3 regions of the Actinomadura sp. NPDC047616 genome follow, and region 3 is predicted to be linked to each of the others. Evidence: riboswitches for the same ligand, from Rfam matches in the RefSeq annotation. Region 3 holds a riboswitch; each other region holds the start of a gene.

What was found. A riboswitch is a leader RNA that binds a small molecule or an ion and turns the genes downstream of it on or off. The one in region 3 is predicted to bind cobalamin.
Region 1: it holds a riboswitch for cobalamin, as region 3 does, so the genes downstream of both, ABZ801_RS02065 (ribonucleoside-diphosphate reductase subunit alpha) here and ABZ801_RS27455 (putative cobaltochelatase) in region 3, are expected to answer to the same signal.
Region 2: it holds a riboswitch for cobalamin, as region 3 does, so the genes downstream of both, ABZ801_RS35460 (ABC transporter substrate-binding protein) here and ABZ801_RS27455 (putative cobaltochelatase) in region 3, are expected to answer to the same signal.

Annotation. Positions count from the first base shown of each region.
Region 1 covers NZ_JBEYTB010000001.1:414,075-420,641, reverse strand. Annotated here, with positions in the region: gene ABZ801_RS02075 (helix-turn-helix domain-containing protein) at 1-230, shown strand, start outside; gene ABZ801_RS02070 (cupin domain-containing protein) at 420-752, shown strand; cobalamin riboswitch at 956-1,156, shown strand; gene ABZ801_RS02065 (ribonucleoside-diphosphate reductase subunit alpha) at 1,245-3,458, shown strand; gene ABZ801_RS02060 (ribonucleotide-diphosphate reductase subunit beta) at 3,455-4,453, shown strand; gene ABZ801_RS02055 (hypothetical protein) at 4,579-6,378, opposite strand; gene ABZ801_RS02050 (hypothetical protein) at 6,371-6,567, opposite strand, start outside.
Region 2 covers NZ_JBEYTB010000020.1:235-6,801, reverse strand. Annotated here, with positions in the region: gene ABZ801_RS35470 (ABC transporter ATP-binding protein) at 24-884, opposite strand; gene ABZ801_RS35465 (iron ABC transporter permease) at 881-1,897, opposite strand; gene ABZ801_RS35460 (ABC transporter substrate-binding protein) at 1,972-2,961, opposite strand; cobalamin riboswitch at 3,105-3,287, opposite strand; gene ABZ801_RS35455 (ABC transporter ATP-binding protein) at 3,314-4,816, opposite strand; gene ABZ801_RS35450 (ABC transporter permease) at 4,813-5,664, opposite strand; gene ABZ801_RS35445 (ABC transporter permease) at 5,723-6,567, opposite strand, start outside.
Region 3 covers NZ_JBEYTB010000012.1:195,970-202,536, forward strand. Annotated here, with positions in the region: gene cobI (precorrin-2 C(20)-methyltransferase) at 1-971, opposite strand, end outside; gene ABZ801_RS27445 (cobyrinate a,c-diamide synthase) at 1,018-2,367, opposite strand; gene cobO (cob(I)yrinic acid a,c-diamide adenosyltransferase) at 2,390-2,992, opposite strand; gene ABZ801_RS27455 (putative cobaltochelatase) at 2,995-5,037, opposite strand; cobalamin riboswitch at 5,115-5,271, opposite strand; gene ABZ801_RS27460 (ATP-binding protein) at 5,385-5,882, opposite strand; gene ABZ801_RS27465 (helix-turn-helix transcriptional regulator) at 6,081-6,567, shown strand, end outside.

The DNA of each region.
Region 1 (6,567 bases), on a different contig from region 3:
ACGGCGGCGGTGAGCACAACTGCGGCAGCGTGCTGGCCGAGCTGGGCATCACGGCCAAGTCGACGATGACCCACCACTGGCGCGTGCTCCGCGAGGGCGGCGTGATCATCCAGGAGCCCTCAGGCCGGGAGAACCTGCTGACCCTGCGCCGGGAAGACCTGGACGCCCGCTATCCGGGGCTGCTGGACGCCGTCCTCGCCGGCGCCCGCACCGACGAGGACGGCTCCTGACGACCCCCCCTGCTCGACTCCGTCGTTCGTCGTCGGCCCGTCGACCCGAGTGCCCCGACGTCCCTGGGGTACCTGTGGCGGCCGTACATCTCCTAGCGCAGCCGCGTTGCAGCGCATCCCACCGAGCCGGACGCGCCGCCGGCGCCGCATCGGCGTCCGCTACTGACACGGAAACGGCAGGGCAACCTCATGCAGAAGATCTCCCTTGACGCCCGGGTGCGCGAGCACATGGAACGCGCGGCGGCGTCCCCGGCGGGCCGCAGTGCCGAGACCGTGTACGGCGGCCACGAGCACACCCTGCGTCAGACCCTCATCGCACTGCGCGCCGGCGCTTCGCTGGCCGAGCACGAGAACCCGGGTGAGGCGACGGTGCTGGTGCTGCGCGGACGGGTGCGGCTGCACAGCGGCGACACCACATGGGAGGGCATGACCGGGGACCTGCTGATCGTGCCGCCCGCCCGGCACGGCCTGGAAGCCGTCGAAGACGCCGCCGCGCTGGTGACGGTCGCCAGGGCGCGTTGACGCGCCGCGGTTCGGGCGCCCGGTGGGCCGCGCCGCGCCTGCCCGACCTGGTGACGGCCACGGGCTGCTGCCGCCGCGCCGGCCCGAGCACGAGGCTGGGCGGTCGGCGCCGCAGCGTCGCGGGTCGCGGACGTTCCGTCACGCCGTCTCTGGCGACACACCCACAACATCTAGAGGTTGCATTCACTCCTGCCACTAGATGTAGAGTTCCACGTGTTGCGGGTCCGCCCCTCACGGGGTGGCGCGAGAGGGAACCCGGTGCGAATCCGGGACTGCCCCGCAGCGGTGAAGGGGAACGAAAGCCGTCACAGAGCACTGGGCCGCACGGCCTGGGAAGCGACGGCCGGTAGGTCCGTGGTGGGTGCCCCCGAGTCCGAAGACCTGCCCGCGACCGTAAGTGGTCCACGAGCCTCAAGGGAACGCCGGTGGGCGGGCGCGTTCGTCGTGCCCTCCTTCCGGCGTGCCCGAAGGGCGTCGCCCGAGGGAGAGCAGATGACTGTTTCCGCCACCGTCGACGACCGCGAACTGGCGGTCCGGGAGGCCGCCGCGCGGGTCGGCGCCGATCCCGGCCAGTCCCGGGTCGCGGCCGCGCTGCTCGCCGAGCTGATCCGGGACGAGGCCGCCGGGGAGGGCGTCGGCACGTTCAGCTCCTCGGTGCGTCTCGCGCACGCGCAGGGCCTGCTCAACGACGCGATCGCGGCGTTCGTCGCCGCGCACGCCGCCGAGCTGGACGCGCTCGTCGACGAGACCGCCGACGACCGGTTCGAGTACTTCGGACTGAGGACGGTCTACGACCGCTACCTGCTGCGCCACCCGCACACGCGCAAGGTCATCGAACGCCCGCAGCACTTCCTGATGCGCGTGGCGTGCGGGCTGGCCGACACCGTCGCCGAGGCCGGCCGGCTGTACGGGCTGATGTCGCGGCTGGAGTACCTGCCGTCCTCGCCCACGCTGTTCAACTCCGGCGCGCGCCGGCCGCAGCTGTCGTCGTGCTTCCTGCTCGACTCCCCCCGCGACGAGCTGGAGTCGATCTACGAGCGGTACGGGCAGGTCGCGCGGCTGTCGAAGTACGCCGGCGGCATCGGGATCTCCTGGTCGCGGATCCGTTCCCGCGGGTCGCTGATCCGCGGGACCAACGGGACCTCCAACGGCATCGTCCCGTGGCTGCGGACGCTGGACGCCTCGGTCGCGGCGGTCAACCAGGGCGGCCGCCGCAAGGGCGCGGCCTGCGTGTACCTGGAGCCCTGGCACGCCGACGTCGAGGAGTTCCTGGAGCTGCGCGACAACACCGGTGAGGACCAGCGCCGCACCCACAACCTGAACCTGGCCAACTGGATCCCCGACGAGTTCATGCGGCGGGTGGAGGCCGACGCCGACTGGTCGCTGTTCGACCCCAAGGAGGTGCCCGAGCTCACCGACCTGTGGGGCGAGGACTTCGACGCCGCCTACCGCCGGGCCGAGGCCGAGGGCCGTTACGTGCGGCAGATCCCGGCGCGCCGCCTGTACGGCCGCATGATGCGCACGCTCGCCGAGACCGGCAACGGCTGGATGGTCTTCAAGGACCCGGCCAACCGGACCTGCAACCAGACGGCCGAGCCCGGCAACGTGGTGCACCTGTCGAACCTGTGCACCGAGATCCTCCAGGTGACCAGTGACACCGAGACCGCCGTCTGCAACCTGGGTTCGGTGAACCTGGCCCGCCACGTCACCCCGGACGGCTTCGACTTCGCCCGGCTGCGCGAGACCGTGCGCGTGGCCGTCCGATTCCTGGACCGGACCATCGACCGCGGTTACTACCCCACCCCGGAGGCGGCCGCGAGCAACACCAAGTGGCGTCCGGTCGGGCTGGGCGTGATGGGCCTGGCGGACGTGTTCTTCACGCTGCGGCTGCCGTTCGACTCGCCCGAGGCGCTGGAGCTGTCCACCGCCATCGCCGAGGAGATCGCGCTGGCCGCCTACAACACCTCCGCGGACCTGGCCGAGGAACTGGGCGCCCACCCGGCGTTCGACCGGACGCGCGCGGCGCGCGGCGTGCTGCACCCCGACCACTTCCCGGCCGCGCCCCGCAAGACCTCCGAATGGGACGCGCTGCGCCGGCGCGTCGCCGAAGTCGGACTGCGCAACTCGCTGCTGGTCGCGATCGCGCCGACCGCGACCATCGCGTCCATCGCCGGCTGCTACGAGTGCATCGAGCCGCAGGTCTCCAACGTGTTCAAGCGCGAAACGCTGTCCGGCGAGTTCCTGCAGATCAACCGCTACCTGGTGGCCGACCTGCGCGCCGCCGGACGGTGGACGCAGGAGACCCGGGACGCCATCAAGCGCGGCGGCGGCTCGATCCAGCACATCCCCGACCTCGACGACGAGCTCAAACGGCTCTACCGCACCGCCTGGGAACTCCCCCAGAAGGCACTGATCGACCTGGCGGCCGCGCGCATGCCCTACGTCGACCAGTCCCAGTCCCTGAACCTGTTCATGGCGACCCCCACCATCGGCAAGCTGTCCTCGATGTACGCCTACGCGTGGAAGGCCGGCCTCAAGACCACCTACTACCTGCGTTCGCGTCCGGCGACCAGCATCGCCCAGACGACGGTCGCCGCCGCCGCTCCCACCGCCATCACCCCTGACACCGCGTCTGACACCGCTTCTGACACCGAGGCGGTCGTCTGCTCCCTGGAGAACCCCGAGATCTGCGAGGCCTGCCAGTGACCCTGCTCGACCCCGGGATGGACCTGACCCTCCGTCCCATGCGCTACCCCGGCTTCTACGACCGCTACCGGGCGGCGATCCGCAACACCTGGACCGTCGAGGAGGTCGACCTCGCCTCCGACCTGCCGGACCTGGACAGACTCACCGCCGACGAGCTGCACCTGGTCAAGCGGCTCGTCGCCTTCTTCGCCACCGGCGACTCGATCGTCGCCAACAACCTGGTGCTCAACCTCTACAAGCACCTGAACGCGCCGGAGGCGCGGCTCTACCTGTCACGGCAGCTGTTCGAGGAGGCCGTCCACGTCCAGTTCTATCTGACGCTCCTGGACACCTACCTCAAGGAGGACGAGGAGCGCAGGCAGGCGTTCGCGGCCATCGAGCACATCCCCTCCATCCGGCAGAAGGGCGAGTTCTGCTTCAAGTGGATCGACTCGATCTCGCAGCTCGACGTCCTCGACACGGCCGGGCGCCGGCGCGCGTTCCTGCTGAACCTGATCTGCTTCGCCGCCTGCATCGAGGGGCTCTTCTTCTACGGCGCGTTCGCCTACGTCTACTGGCTGCGCTCCCGCGGCCTGCTCAACGGCCTGGCCAGCGGCACCAACTGGGTGTTCCGCGACGAGTCCATGCACATGGAGTTCGCGTTCTCCGTCGTCGACACGGTCCGCTCCGAAGAGCCGGAACTGTTCGACGACGAGCTCACCGCCCAGGTCACCGAGATGCTGGAGGAGGCGGTCGCGGCCGAACTGGCCTTCGCGCACGACCTGTGCGGTGACGGACTGCCCGGCATGAGCGCCACCGACATGCGCGCCTACCTCGAATACGTGGCCGACCAGCGGCTGACCCGTCTCGGCATGCCCCGCCGGTACGGCACCGCCAACCCGTTCGGCTTCATGGAACTCCAGGACGTGCAGGAGCTCTCCAACTTCTTCGAACGCCGCGTCTCGGCCTACCAGGTCGGAATCGAGGGCTCGGTCGCCTTCGACGAGGACTTCTGACCCTGCCCCCTGCCCACCGAAGCCCCCTGCCCACCGAAGGCGCCTCCTGGCCGCCCGCGGTGGGCAGGGGACCCGCCTGCTGATGCACCGGCAGTGGGCTCGGCCGAGCCGCGGCACGCCCGTGCTCAGGCGTCGTGCGCGTCCCCGAGGCCGTACTGCAGTCGCTCGAGTGCTTCCGCTGCGAATTCGGCCGGGTCCCAGCCTGCTCCGGCGCGTGCCAGGTCCCCGACGCCCGACCGGGCGATCCGGTACTGGTCGCCGTTGTGTTCCAGGAAATGCGTGGTCACGAGTGCGTCGGCGGTCGCGATCGGCTGGAGGAGCTGCTCGGGGGCGGTCTCTTCGGGGAGGCCGACGAGGTGCGCGCAGGACGCCAGTTCGACGGCGTCGAAGGGGTCGGACGGGAAGAGGGCTCCGGCGAGCCCGAGCATGGCCCGTTGGGCCGCGTCCAGCGGGGCGAGCAGCAGGGCACGCAGCCGGGCGCGGGCCTCGGGGGTGCGGATCGCCTCCAGGTCGGCGGTGGCCAGTTCGTAGGCGCCTCGGTCGCGCAGAGACCTGAGCAGGGGGGTGAGGACGGCGGGGACGGCGAGCGGGTGCCGTCCGGTCTCGTAGGTCAGCGTGTCGAGCACGACGGCGTCGGCTCCTATGCCGAGCAGGTCGAGCAGCCATGCCAGTGATTCGCGGGGACGGGCGTCGTTCAGTTCGAGCCCGCCGGCGGTGTCGGTCACGGCCTCCAGGCCGAGCTGCGGGACGAGCGCGCGCAGCAGGTTGACGCGGCGGTCAGGGATGCTGGTGGGCAGGTCGTCGTCCGTCGGGGCGAGCAGGCACAGCAGCCCCGGGATGTCGAGCACAGCCGTTCCGGCGGGGGCGGTGAGCTCCTCGGCATTGTCGGGGACGAACCAGATGATCGGCGGGGTGAGGTCGGCCGGCGGGGGCACGTCGGCGCCGGCCATCCACAGCGGGACGCCGGACTCGCGCAGCAGTGACAGGCGTGGCAGGCGGGTGTCGTCCAGCCCGTCGATGGTGGTGACGAACCCGCCGTCCCGCTCGTCGACCGCGGACCGCGGGTTCCCGCCGAGGAATCCGCTGAGCGCGGTGGCGAACGCGTCGGCGGCGGCCACGTCGGGGTGCGCGGCAAGTGCCCGGAGCCGGTCCAGGACGGCGGCGGCGCCCGGGTCACGACGGGCCCCGACGAACCTGGCGAGCTGCGGGAACGGCAGCTGCGCGCCGTCGTCGTACCAGCTCAGCGCTTCGGCGGCGGTGTGGCCGTACCAGGGCCAGCGGGGCGCGCGGCGGACGGTGCGGGGCCCGCCCGCCCCGGCGTCGTCCCGGTTGTTCTCCAGCAGCCACCGCGCGGCGGGCAACTCGCCCGCCGCCAGGCACGCCTCGACCGCCTCGGTGCGTGGATCCTGCGGGCCGAGGCGCCCCCTCAGTTCGGCGGCGAGCGCGTCCTCCGCGTCGCGGAGTCGCCGCTCCTCGGCGGCGAGGATCTGGCGTGCCTCGGCGAGGCGGTGCTCGGCGGCGGTTTCGAGGTCGGACAGGTCCGCGGGGGCGAGGCCGATGCGCTCGGCGCGTTCGCGCAGTACCGCGGCTTCGCGGGCGATGACGGCGCGGGCCGTCTTGCGGGCGTCCTCCAGGAGCCCGGGGATGTCGCGAGTCCATTCCCCCGCCAGGCTCCGCCATGGTTCCCCGGCGTCGCCGGTGCCGGGGGCGAAGAACGCGTCCACGGCGGCGAACTCGCCGTCCTCGATCAGCCGGCGTACGCCCTCGGCCTCGGTGACCGGGGCGGCGAGGCCGGCGAGGACGAACTCGGCGACGCGGCGGTCGTCGAGTGCGGCCAACGGCGTGCGCGCCAGCTCCGCCACCAGGAGCGGATGCCGCCAGCGGCCGGGCCATCGGCCGATGATCCCGGCGAGCGTCTCATCCATGTTCGGCCCCCCACCTCATCAGGTCCTCCATGTCGGTCAGGAACTCGCGCGCGAGCCGGGCCTCGGTCGCCGGGAGGTGGGCCGCGGAGTCCTCCAGGCTCGGCCATGCCCCGGCCAGCCAACGGGCGAGTTCGGTGGTTCCGCCGGGCAGAGCGGCGCCTTCGACGGTGCCGGCGCCGCCGTACTCCC
Region 2 (6,567 bases), on a different contig from region 3:
CGGTGTCGGCGCAGGCGTCGACATCAGGGATCAGCCTGTCGTCTTTCTCTTCGCAGGCGTGTCATTTCGGGCAGGAGGGTGATCTGCGGGATGCCGGTGCGGGGATGGACGGTCACCTCGGCGTCCACCCGGTAGACCTCGGCCAGCAGGTCGGCGGTGAGCACCTGGCCCGGCGGTCCGGCGGCGACCAGGCGGCCGGCGTCCAGGACGCAGAGGCGGTCGCAGAACGCCGCCGCCAGGTTGAGGTCGTGCAGGGCGATGACGGCGGTGACTCCGAGCCGGCGCACGAGTCGCAGCGCGTCCAGCTGGTGGCGCAGGTCCAGGTGGTTGGTGGGCTCGTCCAGCACCAGCGTGCCGGTGCGCTGGGCGAGCGCGCGGGCGATCAGGACCCGCTGCCGCTCGCCGCCCGACAGCCGGTCGAAGGGCGCGTCGGCCAGTGCCGCGACGCCGAGGGCGTCGAGCGAGGCGGTGATGATGGCGCGGTCGGTGGCGTCGTCGCCCGCGAACGACCGCTTGTGCGGGGTGCGGCCCATCGCGACCACCTCGTACGCGGTGAGCTCGAAGTCGCCGCCGCCGTCCTGCGGGACGGCGGCCAGCCGCCGCGCCACCCGCCTGCCGGGTGTCCGCCACACGTCCTCCCCGTCCAGCAGTACGCGGCCGGACGTGGGACGAAGCGCCCGGTAGAAGGTGCGCAGCAGTGTCGACTTGCCTGCGCCGTTGGGTCCGACCAGGCCCATCACCTCACCGGGGGCGACGTCCACGGACACCTCGTGCACCAGGGCACGGCCGCCGACGACCACCGACACCGCCTCGGCGCGCACCGCGCCCGGCTCGTCGTCGGGCACGTCGATGGGGACGTCGGTGAGGACTCGGCCGCGAGTCATGACGCGGTCCTGCGGTGCATCAGCCACAGAAAGAAGGGGCCGCCGACCAGGGCGGTCAACACGCCGACCGGGATCTCCTCGGGCGCGATGAGGACGCGCGCGGCCAGGTCGGCGGCGATCAGGAACGCCGCGCCCAGCAGCGCGGCGGCGGGCAGTGCCCGGCGGTGGTCGGCGCCGACCAGCAGCCGCACCACATGCGGCATGATCAGCCCGACGAACCCGATCTGCCCGCTGACCGCGACGATCGTGCCGACGAGCACCGCGACCAGCACGAACAGCGCGGAGCGGAACCGGTGCACGTCCAGCCCGAGGGAGGCGGCGGCCTCCTCGCCCGCCAGCAGCAGGTTGAGCGGACGGGTCACGCCCAGCAGCACCGCCGTCCCCGCCAGCACCGCGGCGCCGGGGATCCACACCATCGTCCAGGTGGTGCCCGCCATCCCGCCGAGCATCCAGCGCAGCGCCGCCTGGGTCTTGTGGGGGTCGCCGGAGGTGACGATCAGGAAGCTGGCGGCCGCCGACAGCACCTCGGCGGTCGCGACCCCGGCCAGCACGAGCCGGACCGTCGTCATCCGCCCGCCCGAGCGGGCCAGCAGGTACACCGCGACCAGGGCCGTCAACGCCCCCGCGAACGCCGCCACCGGCAGCGAGAACACGCCCAGCAACGTCACGTTGAACACCACGACCAGTACCGCGCCGACCGTCGCGCCCGAGGAGATCCCCAGCAGCATCGGGTCGGCCAGCGGGTTGCGCACCAGCGCCTGCAACGCCATCCCGCACACCGCCAGCCCGGCCCCGACCGCCCCGGCCAACAGCACCCTCGGCAGCCGGACGTCGATGACGATCGTCTCGCGCACCGGTGTCCAGCCGGGATCGGCCAGCGCCGGATGCAACCGGTGCAGCAGGATGCCCCACACCTGACCGGCCGGAATGTTGATGGAGCCGATCGCGATCCCGGCCGTGGCCGCCGCCACCACCAGGCCGCCGAGCACGAGCAGCACCAGCGCGTATGGCACCCGCGTCCGCCGGGCGGCCGACCTCTGTGCACCGCCTGCGGCCTGTGCGTCACCGGCCTCCCGCGCGGCGTGCGTCACCGGAAGCGGTCCGGGTGCAGTTGCCGGGCCAGCGACTCCACCGCCGACGGTACGCGTACGCCCAGCACGGTCGACGACAGCGGCAGCACCGCGAACCGCCGGTTCCTGATCGCCGGTACGTCCTTCAGCGCGGGGTTGTTCAGCAGGAACCGTTTCTTTTCGGCGACCGGCCGGTCGCCGTAGTCGTAGATGACGATCACTTCGGGGGCGCGGTCGGCCACCTGTTCGAAGGAGACGTCACCGAACGTCTTGTCCAGGTCGGCGAACAGGTTCACGCCGCCGGCCCGCCGGATGATCTCGTTGCCGATGCCCGCGCCGCCGGCGGTGAAGGCCGTCCTGTCACCGCTGTCGTAGACGAAGACCCTGACCGGGGCGACCCCGGCGATCTCGGCCCTGACCGCGTCCAGCGTGCGGTGCAGTCCGGCGATCCGCTCCTCGGCCCGCTCCGGCACATCGAAGATCTTCGCGATGTTGCGGATCTCGGTGTCCATGGTGTCCACGGTCACCGGCCCGGACGCGCAGCCCTCGACGTTGAGGTAGGAGTTGATCCCGGCCTTGGCGAGGGCGTCGCGGCCACGCCCCTCCTTGGCGTCGAAGGTGCTGGCGAAGCCGCCGTAGACGAAGTCCGGCTCGGCCGCGAGCAGCGTCTCGAAGGACGGATACTCCTTCGACATCACCTTGATGGAGTCGTAGGCCGCCCGGTACTCCGGCAGGATCTCGTCATCGAGGTAACCGGTGGCCACCATCGACTTCTGCAGCCCCAGCGCCAGCATGACCTCGGTCGCGTGCTGGTTCAGCGACACCGCACGTCGCGGGGGACGCAGGTAGGTGGTCTTCATCCCGCAGTTGGTCATCGTCACCGGGAACCCCGGTGCCGCCTCCCTGCCGGAGGCGCCACCGGTGCCGGTCGCCGAACCGCCACAGCCGGCGACCAGCGACACCGACGCCAGCACCCACGCGAGCAGCCACCGAGCGCTGCGCGTCATCGGGACCAGGCCCCCTCGGCGCAGGCGCGGCACAGCGCCGTCACCAAGCTGAGAAGAGCACGACGAACGGGAACCGGCGTCGGACCGGCCATGCGTGAACGCACGCGAGCACCCTCTCCTCCCTGGGGAAATCCGCCCCAGCTCCAACGAGGAGGCGACGAGGTGAGTCTCCTGGCTCTCGGGTCGATGCTCGCTCCGGCCTTCCCACCCGCAACGCGGGCAGTGGCGTCATCGGAGTCCGCTCGCCGATCACAGTGGCGGGACCGCGCCGGATTCGCACCGGCTTCCTCGTTCCGCCGTCGCCTACCCCCACATACTGCCATGACTTCAACGGCCGGTGTCGGCGGCTCGTTCAGCGGGACGCGGGGGCCGGCCGGGTGGCCTCCAGCAGGCGCCGGGTCTCGGGGTGCTGGGCGGTGTCGAGAGCGGTGGCGGGGAGGTCGTCGACGACGCGGCCCCGGTGCAGGGTGATGACGCGGTCGGCGACGCGGCGGGCGACGCGCAGGTCGTGGGTGACCAGGGCGATGGTCATGCCGTGATCGCGGCGCAGGTCGGTGAGCAGCCGCAGGATGCGCTCCTGCGCCAGGACGTCCAGGCCGCTGGTGGGTTCGTCGGCGAGCAGGACGTGCGGGCGCTGGGCGAGGGCGCGGGCGATGGCGACGCGCTGGCATTCGCCACCGGACAGGGTGGCGGGGCGACGTGCGGCCAGGGCGGGGTCGAGGCCGACGTAGCGCAGCAGGTCGTCGTCGTAAGGGCCGGCTTGGGCGATCACCTGGCGGACGGTGTGGCGGGGGTCGAAGGACGCGAGCGGGTCCTGGAAGATCAGTCCGGTGCGGCGCCGGACGGCGCGTCGCCCACGGCCGGGCAGAGCCCAGACGTCACGGCCGTCGCGCAGGACGGTCCCGTGGTCGGGGCGGTCGAGCGCGGCGAGGGCGCCGATGAGGGTGGACTTGCCGGAGCCGCTGCGGCCGACGATGGCCACGGCCTCGCCGGGGGCGATGTCGAGGTCGACGTCGTCCAGGGCGACGGTGCGGCGCCGGCGCGACCGCAGTACCCGCCGCACGCCCTGGAGGGCGAGGCCGCCTTCGGTGGAGGGCTCGGCCGCCTGCGGGACGGGACGCGGCGCAGGGGCCGCTTCGGCGGCTTCGAGCAGCCGGCGGGTGAGGTCGGTGCGGGGAGCGGCGAAGATCTTGGGGGCCGGGCCGTGTTCGAGGACGCGGCCGTGGTGGAGGACGCGGCCGTGGTGGAGGACGGCGATGTCGTCGGCCCAGCGGGCCGCGGCGGCCAGGTCGTGGGTGATGAGCAGGACGGCGCGGTCGCGGGCCTGGGCGCGCACCAGGTCCAGGACGCCGGCCTGGGTGACGGGGTCCAGGGCGGTGGTGATCTCGTCGGCGATGAGCACGGGTGGCCGGTGGACGGTGGCCAGGGCGAGGGCGACGCGCTGTGCCTGGCCGCCGGACAGCTCGAACGGGTGGGCGGCGGCCAGGGCCGGGTCCAGGTCGACGCGGGCCAGTGCCTCGTCGGGGTCGCCGGTCCGGTGGGCGCGTACGGTCTCGGTGAGGTGCCGCCGCACGGTGATGGTGGGGTTGAGCGAGGCCAGGGCGTTCTGGAACGCGTATCCCACGTCGCGGCCGGGCACGGGAGGCCGGCCGTCGACCAGCACGGTGCCCCGGTAGGGGTGCAGCCCGGCGATGGCGCGTGCGGTGAGGGTCTTGCCGCTGCCGCTCGGCCCGACCAGCGCCAGCACGCGGCCGGTGGGCACGGTGAGGTCGACGCCGTGCACGACACGGCGGCCGGGGACCTCGACGGTGAGTCCCGTGACGGCGAGTCCCCGGTTCTCGGCGGTGGAGGTCACCAGGTCCTGCCTTCCTCCGGGCCGGCGATGGCGCCGGCGATGACGTTGACGGCGATGATGGTGGCCACGACGGCGGCGGCCGGGATGGCGACGGTGTACCACTCGCCGGTGAGAAGGTGGGACTGGGCCTCGGTGAGCAGGTTGCCCCAGCTGGGCCGGTTGGGCGGGATGCCCAGGCCGAGGAAGCTGAGGGTGGATTCGGTGAGGATGGCGTGCCCGACCTCGAACGCGGCGACGGAGGCGACCGGGGGCAGCGCGCCGGGCAGCAGGTGCCGCCACAGCACCTGCCATCGGGACAGGCCGAGGGCGTAGGCGGCGCGGACGTACAGGCGCCGGCGGCGGGTGCGAAGCTCGGCGCGGACGATCAGGGCGACCGGCATCCAGCTCGTCAGCGCGATCGCCGCGATCACCAGGCCCATGGACGGCCCGGCGACGGCGGCCAGGGCCAGCACGATGACCAGCAGCGGCAGCGCCAGCAGCACGTCGGCGATCCGCGCGATCAGCCCGTCCAGCCAGCGCGGGGCGATGGCCGCCAGGCCGCCGACCAGCATGCCGAGCCCGACGGTGACCGCGGCGGCGGCCAGCCCGACCAGCAGGGAGGTGCGGGCGCCGTAGAGCATGCGGGCCAGCAGGTCGCGGCCGAGCAGGTCGGTGCCCAGCGGGTGACCGGCCGAGCCGGGCGGCAACGAGGTCGCGGACGTGTCGGTGGCCACCGGGTCGAGCGGGGTGAGCGACGGCGCCAGTACGGCCGCCAGCCCCATCACGGCCAGCACCGCGACCGCGACGAGCAACGCCGGACGCCGCGGCCGCAGCCGCACGGCCAGCAGTCCCCGGGTCTCAGCCACCACCTGCGGGCTCCCCTCTGGCGACGGTACGGGCGAAGGTGCACGGACGACGGTGCGGCGTTCAGCCGGCATCGGCCTGCCCCGAGCGGGCGCGCGGGTCCAGCACGGCCACGACGAGCTCGGCGACCAGGTTGGCGGCGACCACGATCAGGCCGGTGACCAGCACGACGGCGACCAGCAGCGGGTAGTCCTGGGCGCGGGCGGCGGCGATGGCCTGCCGTCCCATGCCGGGCCAGGAGAAGATCACCTCGGTGGCGTACACACCGGCGATGAGCGTGCCGACGCCGACGCCGAGCCGGGCCGTGAAGGGCACGAGGCCGGGCCGCATCAGGTGCCGTGTCACCACGGTGCGGCGGGGCAGGCCGCGGACGCGCGCGTTGTGCACGTGCGGCGCGTCGCGCAGCCGTCCGACACCGGTCTCCACCAGCCGCACGTAGATGCCGAAGTGGTGGCCGAACGCCAGCGCGCACGCGGGCAGCACCAGATGGGCCAGCAGGCCGTAGGCGGTGACGGGCTCGCCGGGGCGGCTGACGCCACCGGACGGCATCAGGTGGGTCGCCGCCGCGAACACGTACAGCAGCAGGAGCGCGGCGACGAAGCCGGGCATGCCGCCCATGACGAACAGGACCAGGTCGATGCCGCGGCGCAGCCAGGTGCGGCGGGTCAGCGCGGCGACCAGCCCGACCGCCAACGCGGCGGCGAAGCTGAGCACGGTGGCGGCGGCGGTGAGCAGCAGCGTCCACGGCAGCGTCTCGCCGAGGGTGGCGGTGACCGGCCGGCCGGACATGTAGGAGGTGCCCAGGTCGCCGCGTACCGCGTGGGTGGCCCACCGCCAGTACCGGGCCGCGAGCGGGTCGTCCAGTCCCATCTGGGCGCGCAGTTCGGCGACGGCCGCCGCGGTCGCCG
Region 3 (6,567 bases):
GCGGCCACGCCGCCGGTCAGCGGCACCAGACCCACCGACTCGGCGCCCTCGGCGAGCACGGTGCCCGAACGCGCCGCCAGGTCCTGCATGGCGGTGATGCCGGGGACGGTCTCCACGACCGTGTCCGGGCGCCGCTCGCGGACCGTCTGGGCGAGGTAGGTGAAGGTGGAGTAGACGTTGGGGTCGCCGATGGTGGCGAACGCGACCGTCCGCGCGCCGTCGGCGAAGGCGCGCAGGACGCGGTCGGCCGCCCCGTCCCAGGCCGCCGCCCGCCGCCCGGTGACGCCGCCACGGTCGTTCAACGCGAACACGACCCGTTCGGCCTTGCCGGTGTAGGTGCGGACGACCGATTCGGCGCGGCCCTCCTCGTCCAGTGCCATCACCGGAACCAGCACCACGTCGGCCTCGCCCAGGATCCGCACCGCCTTGGCGGTGACCAGCTCCGGGTCGCCCGGCCCGACGCCCAGCCCGACCAGACGCGGCGGGTCCTCACGCGGCGCGTCGTCCAGGTCGGGGCGGAGGAGGCCGAAGACGACCTGGTCGTGCGGCCGGCCGTCGGGTCCGCGTCCGGCGCCGCGCGCGACGCCCTCGCGCCGGAAGCCCGCCTTCTCGGCCACCCGCTGGCAGGCGTGGTCGGTGCCGGGGGCGCGCAGTTCGACCCGGTGCAGGCCGCACGCGCGCAGCGCCCACTGCGAGACCAGGGTCAACGCCTCGGTGGCGAAGCCGCGTCCGCGCCAGGACGGGCGTATGGCAAGGCCGACCTCGCAGGTCTGCCGCGACGGGTCCACGCGCGACAGGCCGATCGTCCCGGCGGGCGTCCCGCTGTCGCGGTCGGTCACGGCGAAGTGCGCGCCGGTGCCGTCCCGCTGAGGCAGGTGCCCCTCGGCCGGCGCGGCGTCGTCGTCCGCCGCCAAGGGGCGCAGCACCACCAGCTCCCCTTCGAGCGGGACGGGCTCGCTGAAGGCGCTCACGTGCCGCCTCCCACGGGTCGGGGCATCGGCCGGGTCATCGGCGGCGTCATCGGCAGGAGTCCACCATTCTCTGTGCGAAGTGCGGCATACCGGCCCAGTGCAGGTGAAGATAGGACGCGACGCACGCGCCCTGCACGAACCCCTCCGGCCCGGACGGCGACCACTGCCACGCCGCCGTGGAGCCGTGGCCGGGGTCGGTGACGGTGCGGTGGAACTCGTGCCCGCGCACCCGTTCGCCCGTGCGCGCCACCACCGAATCCGACACCGCGACCGCCGACCGGTAGCCCAGCGTCAGCCGCGGGGCCATCGTCGCGGTCACGTCGCCCAGCACCCCGCACATCGGCGCGCCGTCCAGCTCGCGCGCCAGATACAGCAGGCCCGCGCACTCGGCGTAGACGGGGCCGGTGAACGACGCCAGCTCGCGACGCAGCGGCTCGTTGGCCGACAGCTCCGCCGCGTACATCTCGGGGAACCCGCCGCCGATCACCACGCCCCGCGTGCCGGACGGCAGGTGCTCGTCGCGCAGCGGGTCGAACCGGACGACCTCGGCGCCCGCCGCCTCCAGCAGCTCCTCGTTCTCGGCGTAGCCGAACGTGAACGCCGGGCCGCCGGCGACCGCGATCCTTGGCCGCCGCCCCTGGACCTGCTCCGCGGCAGGGGGCTCCCAGGGGGCGGCGGGCAGAGGCGGGGCGGAACGTGCCACTGCCAGGACGGCGTCAAGGTCGCAGGATTCGGCGACCAGCTCCCCCATGCGCCGCACCGTGGCGACCGCGTCGGCGTCGCGTTCCGCCGCCGGGATGAGCCCCAGGTGCCGGGACGGGGTGGCGATGTCGTCGTGACGCCGTAGCGCGCCCAGCACGGGCAGGCCGACTTCGGCCAGGGCGTCGCGGCACATCCGCTCGTGCGCGTCCGACCCGATCCGGTTCAGGACGACCCCGCCGAACCGCACGTTCCCGAACGTACGGAAGCCGTGCACGGTGGCCGCCACGGAACGGCCCGACGCCGCCGCCGCGTCCACCACCAGGACGACGGGCGCGTCCAGCAGCGCGGCGACGTGGGCGGTGGACGCGAAGTCTCCCCCGGAGTCGTCCACGCCGGCGCCGGTGAACCCGTCGTACAGGCCCATGACGCCCTCGATGACCGCCACGTCCGCCCCTGCCGCGCCGTGCAGCAGCAGCGGCGCGACGAGCTCCTCGGACGTCAGCCAGGGGTCGAGGTTACGGCCGGGACGTCCGGTCGCCAACGCGTGGTACCCCGGGTCGATGTAGTCCGGCCCCACCTTGTGGGGGGACACCGCGAGGCCCCGTGCCGCGAACGCCGCCATCAGCCCCGTGGCAACGGTCGTCTTGCCGCTCCCAGAGGCGGGTGCCGCGACGACCAGACGAGGAACGCTCATGCCAGGCCCCCTGCGGGCACGCTCACCATTCGATGCCCTTCTGGCCCTTCTGGCCGCGGTCCATCGGGTGCTTGATCTTGCCCATCTCGGTGACCAGGTCGGCGAACTCCACCAGCCGCGGATCGGCGTCCCGCCCGGTGATCACCACGTGCTGCTGCCCCGGCCGCTCCCGGAGCGCGGTGATGACGTCGTCCACGTCCACCCATCCCCACTTCATCGGGTAGGTGAACTCGTCCAGCACGTACAGCCGGTAGGTCTCGGCGGCCAGGTCACGCTTGATCTGCTCCCAGCCCTCGCGCGCGTCGGCCTCGTGGTCGGCCTCGGTGCCGGGGCGGCGGATCCACGACCAGCCCTCGCCCATCTTGTGCCACGTGACCGGGCCGCCCTCGCCGCTGTCGCCGAGCACGCGCAGCGCCCGCTCCTCGCCGATGCGCCACTTGGCGGACTTGACGAACTGGAACACCCCGATCGGCCAGCCCTGGTTCCAGGCCCGCAGCGCCAGCCCGAACGCGGCGGTCGACTTGCCCTTGCCGGGCCCGGTGTGCACGATCACCAGCGGCCGGTTGCGGCGCTGCCGCGTCGTCAGCCCGTCGTCGGGCACCTGCTCCGGCTTCCCCTGCGGCATGCCTAGGCTCCCCTTCTCCAGGCGCTGCGGTCGGGCGCCGTCCTGGCGCCCCGGACGACTCCGGCGAGGGACCCGGCGGCCAGGTGCTCCAGCCGGACGACCTCCGCGCCCAGCCGCCCGCCCAGCTCGGCCGCCAGCCCCAGGCGCACCGGCCCCGACTCGCAGTCGACCACGACGGAGGCCACGTCGCCGAGCCGGGCCGCGGCGGCGGACGGGGCGGGGCCGTGGGTGGCGCGGCCGTCGGTCACCACGACCAGCAGCGGACGCCGGGACGGATCGCGCAGCCGCTCGACGCGCAGCACCTCGGCGGCGCGCAGCAGCCCGGCGGTCAGCGGAGTGCGGCCGCCGGTGGGCAGCCGCTCCAGGCGGCGCGCCCCCGCCTCGACCGACGAGGTGGGCGGCAGCACCAGCGTGGCGTCCCGTCCCCGGAAGGTGATCAGGCCCACCTTGTCGCGGCGCTGGTAGGCGTCCAGCAGCAGGCTGAGCACCGCGCCCTTCACCGCGCGCATCCGCTGCCGCGCGGCCATCGACCCGCTGGCGTCGACGACGAACAGCACGAGGTTGCCCTCGCGTCCGTCCCGCACCGCCTCGCGCAGATCCTCGGCCGCGACGACCAGGCCGGGTCCGGTACGGCCGCGGGCGCGCTGGTACGGGGCGGCGGCGCGCAGCGTGGCGGTCAGATGCAGGCCGCGCGAGCCGGGACGGGCGCCGGAGACGCGGCCGTGCGGGGTGCGGGCCTTGGAGCGGCGGCCGGGCGCGCCGGTGCCGGTGCCGGGGACGGTGAACAGGCGCGGCCTGTAGGCGGCGTCGGCGGGCGCGGGCTCGTCCTCGCGCCGCGGACCGGCGCCGCCCGAACCGCCCGCACCCGAACCGCCGTCGGCGCCGCCCGCCTCCGGGGTCTCCGGCGACGGGGCGTCGGGGGACGTGTCGGGCAGCCCGCCACCGCCGGGGCCTCCGGGCGGGGTCGGGCCGTCGCCGTCGGGGGGCTCGGGGGGCCGGTCGTCGTGCTCGTCGAGCACCTCGTCCAGCTTGCGCGTGTCGAGGCCGGGGGCGTCGAACGGGTCACGGCGGCGCCGGTGCGGCAGGGCCAGGCGCGCCGCCGTGCGCACGTCCTCGGTGCTCACCGCGGTACGGCCGTGCCAGGCGGCCAGCGCGATCGCGGCCCGCGCGGTCACCAGGTCGGCGCGCAGCCCGTCCACCTCGAACGCGGCGCACACGGCCGTGATCTGGCGCAGTGCCGCGTCGGTCAACTCCACCCCGGGCAGCCGGTCGCGGGCGGCGGCGATCCGGGCGGCCAGCGCGGCCTCCTCGTCGGCCCACGCGGCGGCGAAGGCGGCCGGGGACTCCTCGAAGCGCAGCCGGCGCCGCACCACCTCGGCGCGCTCGTCCGGGTCGCGGGTGGCGGCGACCTCGACGGTGAGCCCGAAGCGGTCCAGCAGCTGCGGGCGCAGCTCGCCCTCCTCCGGGTTCATGGTGCCGACCAGCAGGAACCGCGCCGCGTGCCGCACCGACACGCCCTCGCGCTCGACGTACGACTCGCCCATCGCGGCGGCGTCCAGCAACAGGTCGACCAGGTGGTCGTGCAGCAGGTTCACCTCGTCGACGTACAGCACCCCGCGGTGCGCGGCGGCGAGCAGGCCCGGCTCGAACGCCTTCACGCCCTCGGTGAGCGCCCGTTCGATGTCGAGCGAGCCGGTGAGCCGGTCCTCGGACGCGCCGACGGGCAGCTCCACCAGGCGGGCGGGCCGTCGCCGCGCGTCGTGCCCGGTGTGCGGGCCGTCGGGGCAGGCGGGGTCGGGGGCGTCGGGGTCGCAGGAGAACCGGCAGCCGTCCACCACCCGCACCGGCGGCAGCAGCCCGGCGAGCGCCCGCACGATCGTCGACTTGGCGGTGCCCTTCTCGCCGCGCACCAGCACCCCGCCCACACCCGGCGACACCGCGTTGACCAGCAGCGCGAGCTTGAGATCGGCCATCCCGACGACGGCGGAGAACGGATAGCGGGGAGTGTGGGGGGTCGTCCCCCCATCGGCGGCCGGGCGGCTCATCGGCCCATCAGACGGGGCATGCCTCATCATCCTTCCCCTCGGGTGTCCACGCCCGTGGCGGTCAGCTGCGACGGCCGGAGTCTCCTGGCTCCCGGATCGACGTTCCGGCACCGGTCCCGGTCAGGGACGGCACCGCTCCCCCGGCCTTCCAGCGTCGCCGCCGTGGCCTTGCGCGGGGGGAGAACTCCCCGGTCACAGTTGCGGGCACAGCCCCGGATTCACACCGGGTTCCTCCGCGTCCGTCGACTGCACAGCATGACATACCACCCGGAACCACCCAAGCGGCGACCACGTGAAATGCCCTACGTCCGGTCGCGGGACGGCCGGGGCGTCAGGGGGCTGGGGCGTCAGGCGACGCGGGTGGGCACGACGAACCACACCGCCTTGCCCGGCACGGGCGTCCCCAGACGCGACAGCGTGTGCAGCAGCCCCCAGCGGCCCCGCGACATCTCGGCGACGATGCTCAGGCCCCGGCCGCAGTCACCGGACGTCCACGAATAGCCGGGCAGCCGGGCGTCGACGAAGGCGTCGAACACCGCGCAGCGGACCTCCGCGGGGGGCCGCGCGTCGTCATCGACCGCCAGCCACAATTCATGCGGGCCGTAATCGGCGGCGTGCTGGTAGGCGTTGGTGGCCAGCTCGCTCACCATCAGCTTGGCGTCGGCGATCGGGTCACGGGGCACCCCCAGGTCGGCGAGCGCGTCGGCCAGGAGCGTCCTGGCATGGCGGGCGCACGCCGGGCCGCGCGGCAGGGACCAGGCCCAGCCCGCGCGGATGCCGGGCTCCTCGGTCGGCACCGCACGCGGCGGCGAGGTGTCATGGATGAGTTCTGACGAGCTGTGCACGGGCCCTCCCCGCGATCGAAAGGTCTCGGCCGACTACGCGGTCATCAATCGTCCCGTTACTGTGGGTCCCCCTGTGGTTACACTTCAATGAAGCCTCGCGTGAGAATCTCATTTGCGCAACACCGTTGGCGAGATTGCCCTTACCGGCTTCGGCAATCGCGTTGAGAGGTGCCGACCGAAACGACAGACTCTGCCCTCATGACATATCGGCCGACCGTACGAGGTCGTCGCCTGGCCCGGGAACTGCGCCGGCTGCGCGAGGAACTGGGCCTGACGTTGCAGGACGTGGCGGACCGGCTCGACTGGTCCCGGGCCACGGTGTCGCGGGTGGAGACGGGGCAGACCCGGCCGAAGGTCGGCGACGTCGCCCGGATGCTGGAGTTGTACGGGGTGCCCAGCCCCGACCGGGACGCCCTGATGACGCTGGCGCGCGAGGCGGGCCAGCGCGGCTGGTGGACCGCTTACGCCGACGTTTTCGCCGGAAGTTACGTCGCGCTGGAGGACGAGGCGTCCGACATCCGCACCTGGGACCCGCAGCTGGTGCACGGGCTGCTGCAGACCGAGGAGTACGCCCGCGCGGTGATCACCGCCGGGCGGATGCTGCCCGGGTCCACGGAGATCGAACGCCGCATCGTCGCGCGCAAGGTACGGCAAAAGTTGCTCGAACGGCCGAACGCGCCGCTGC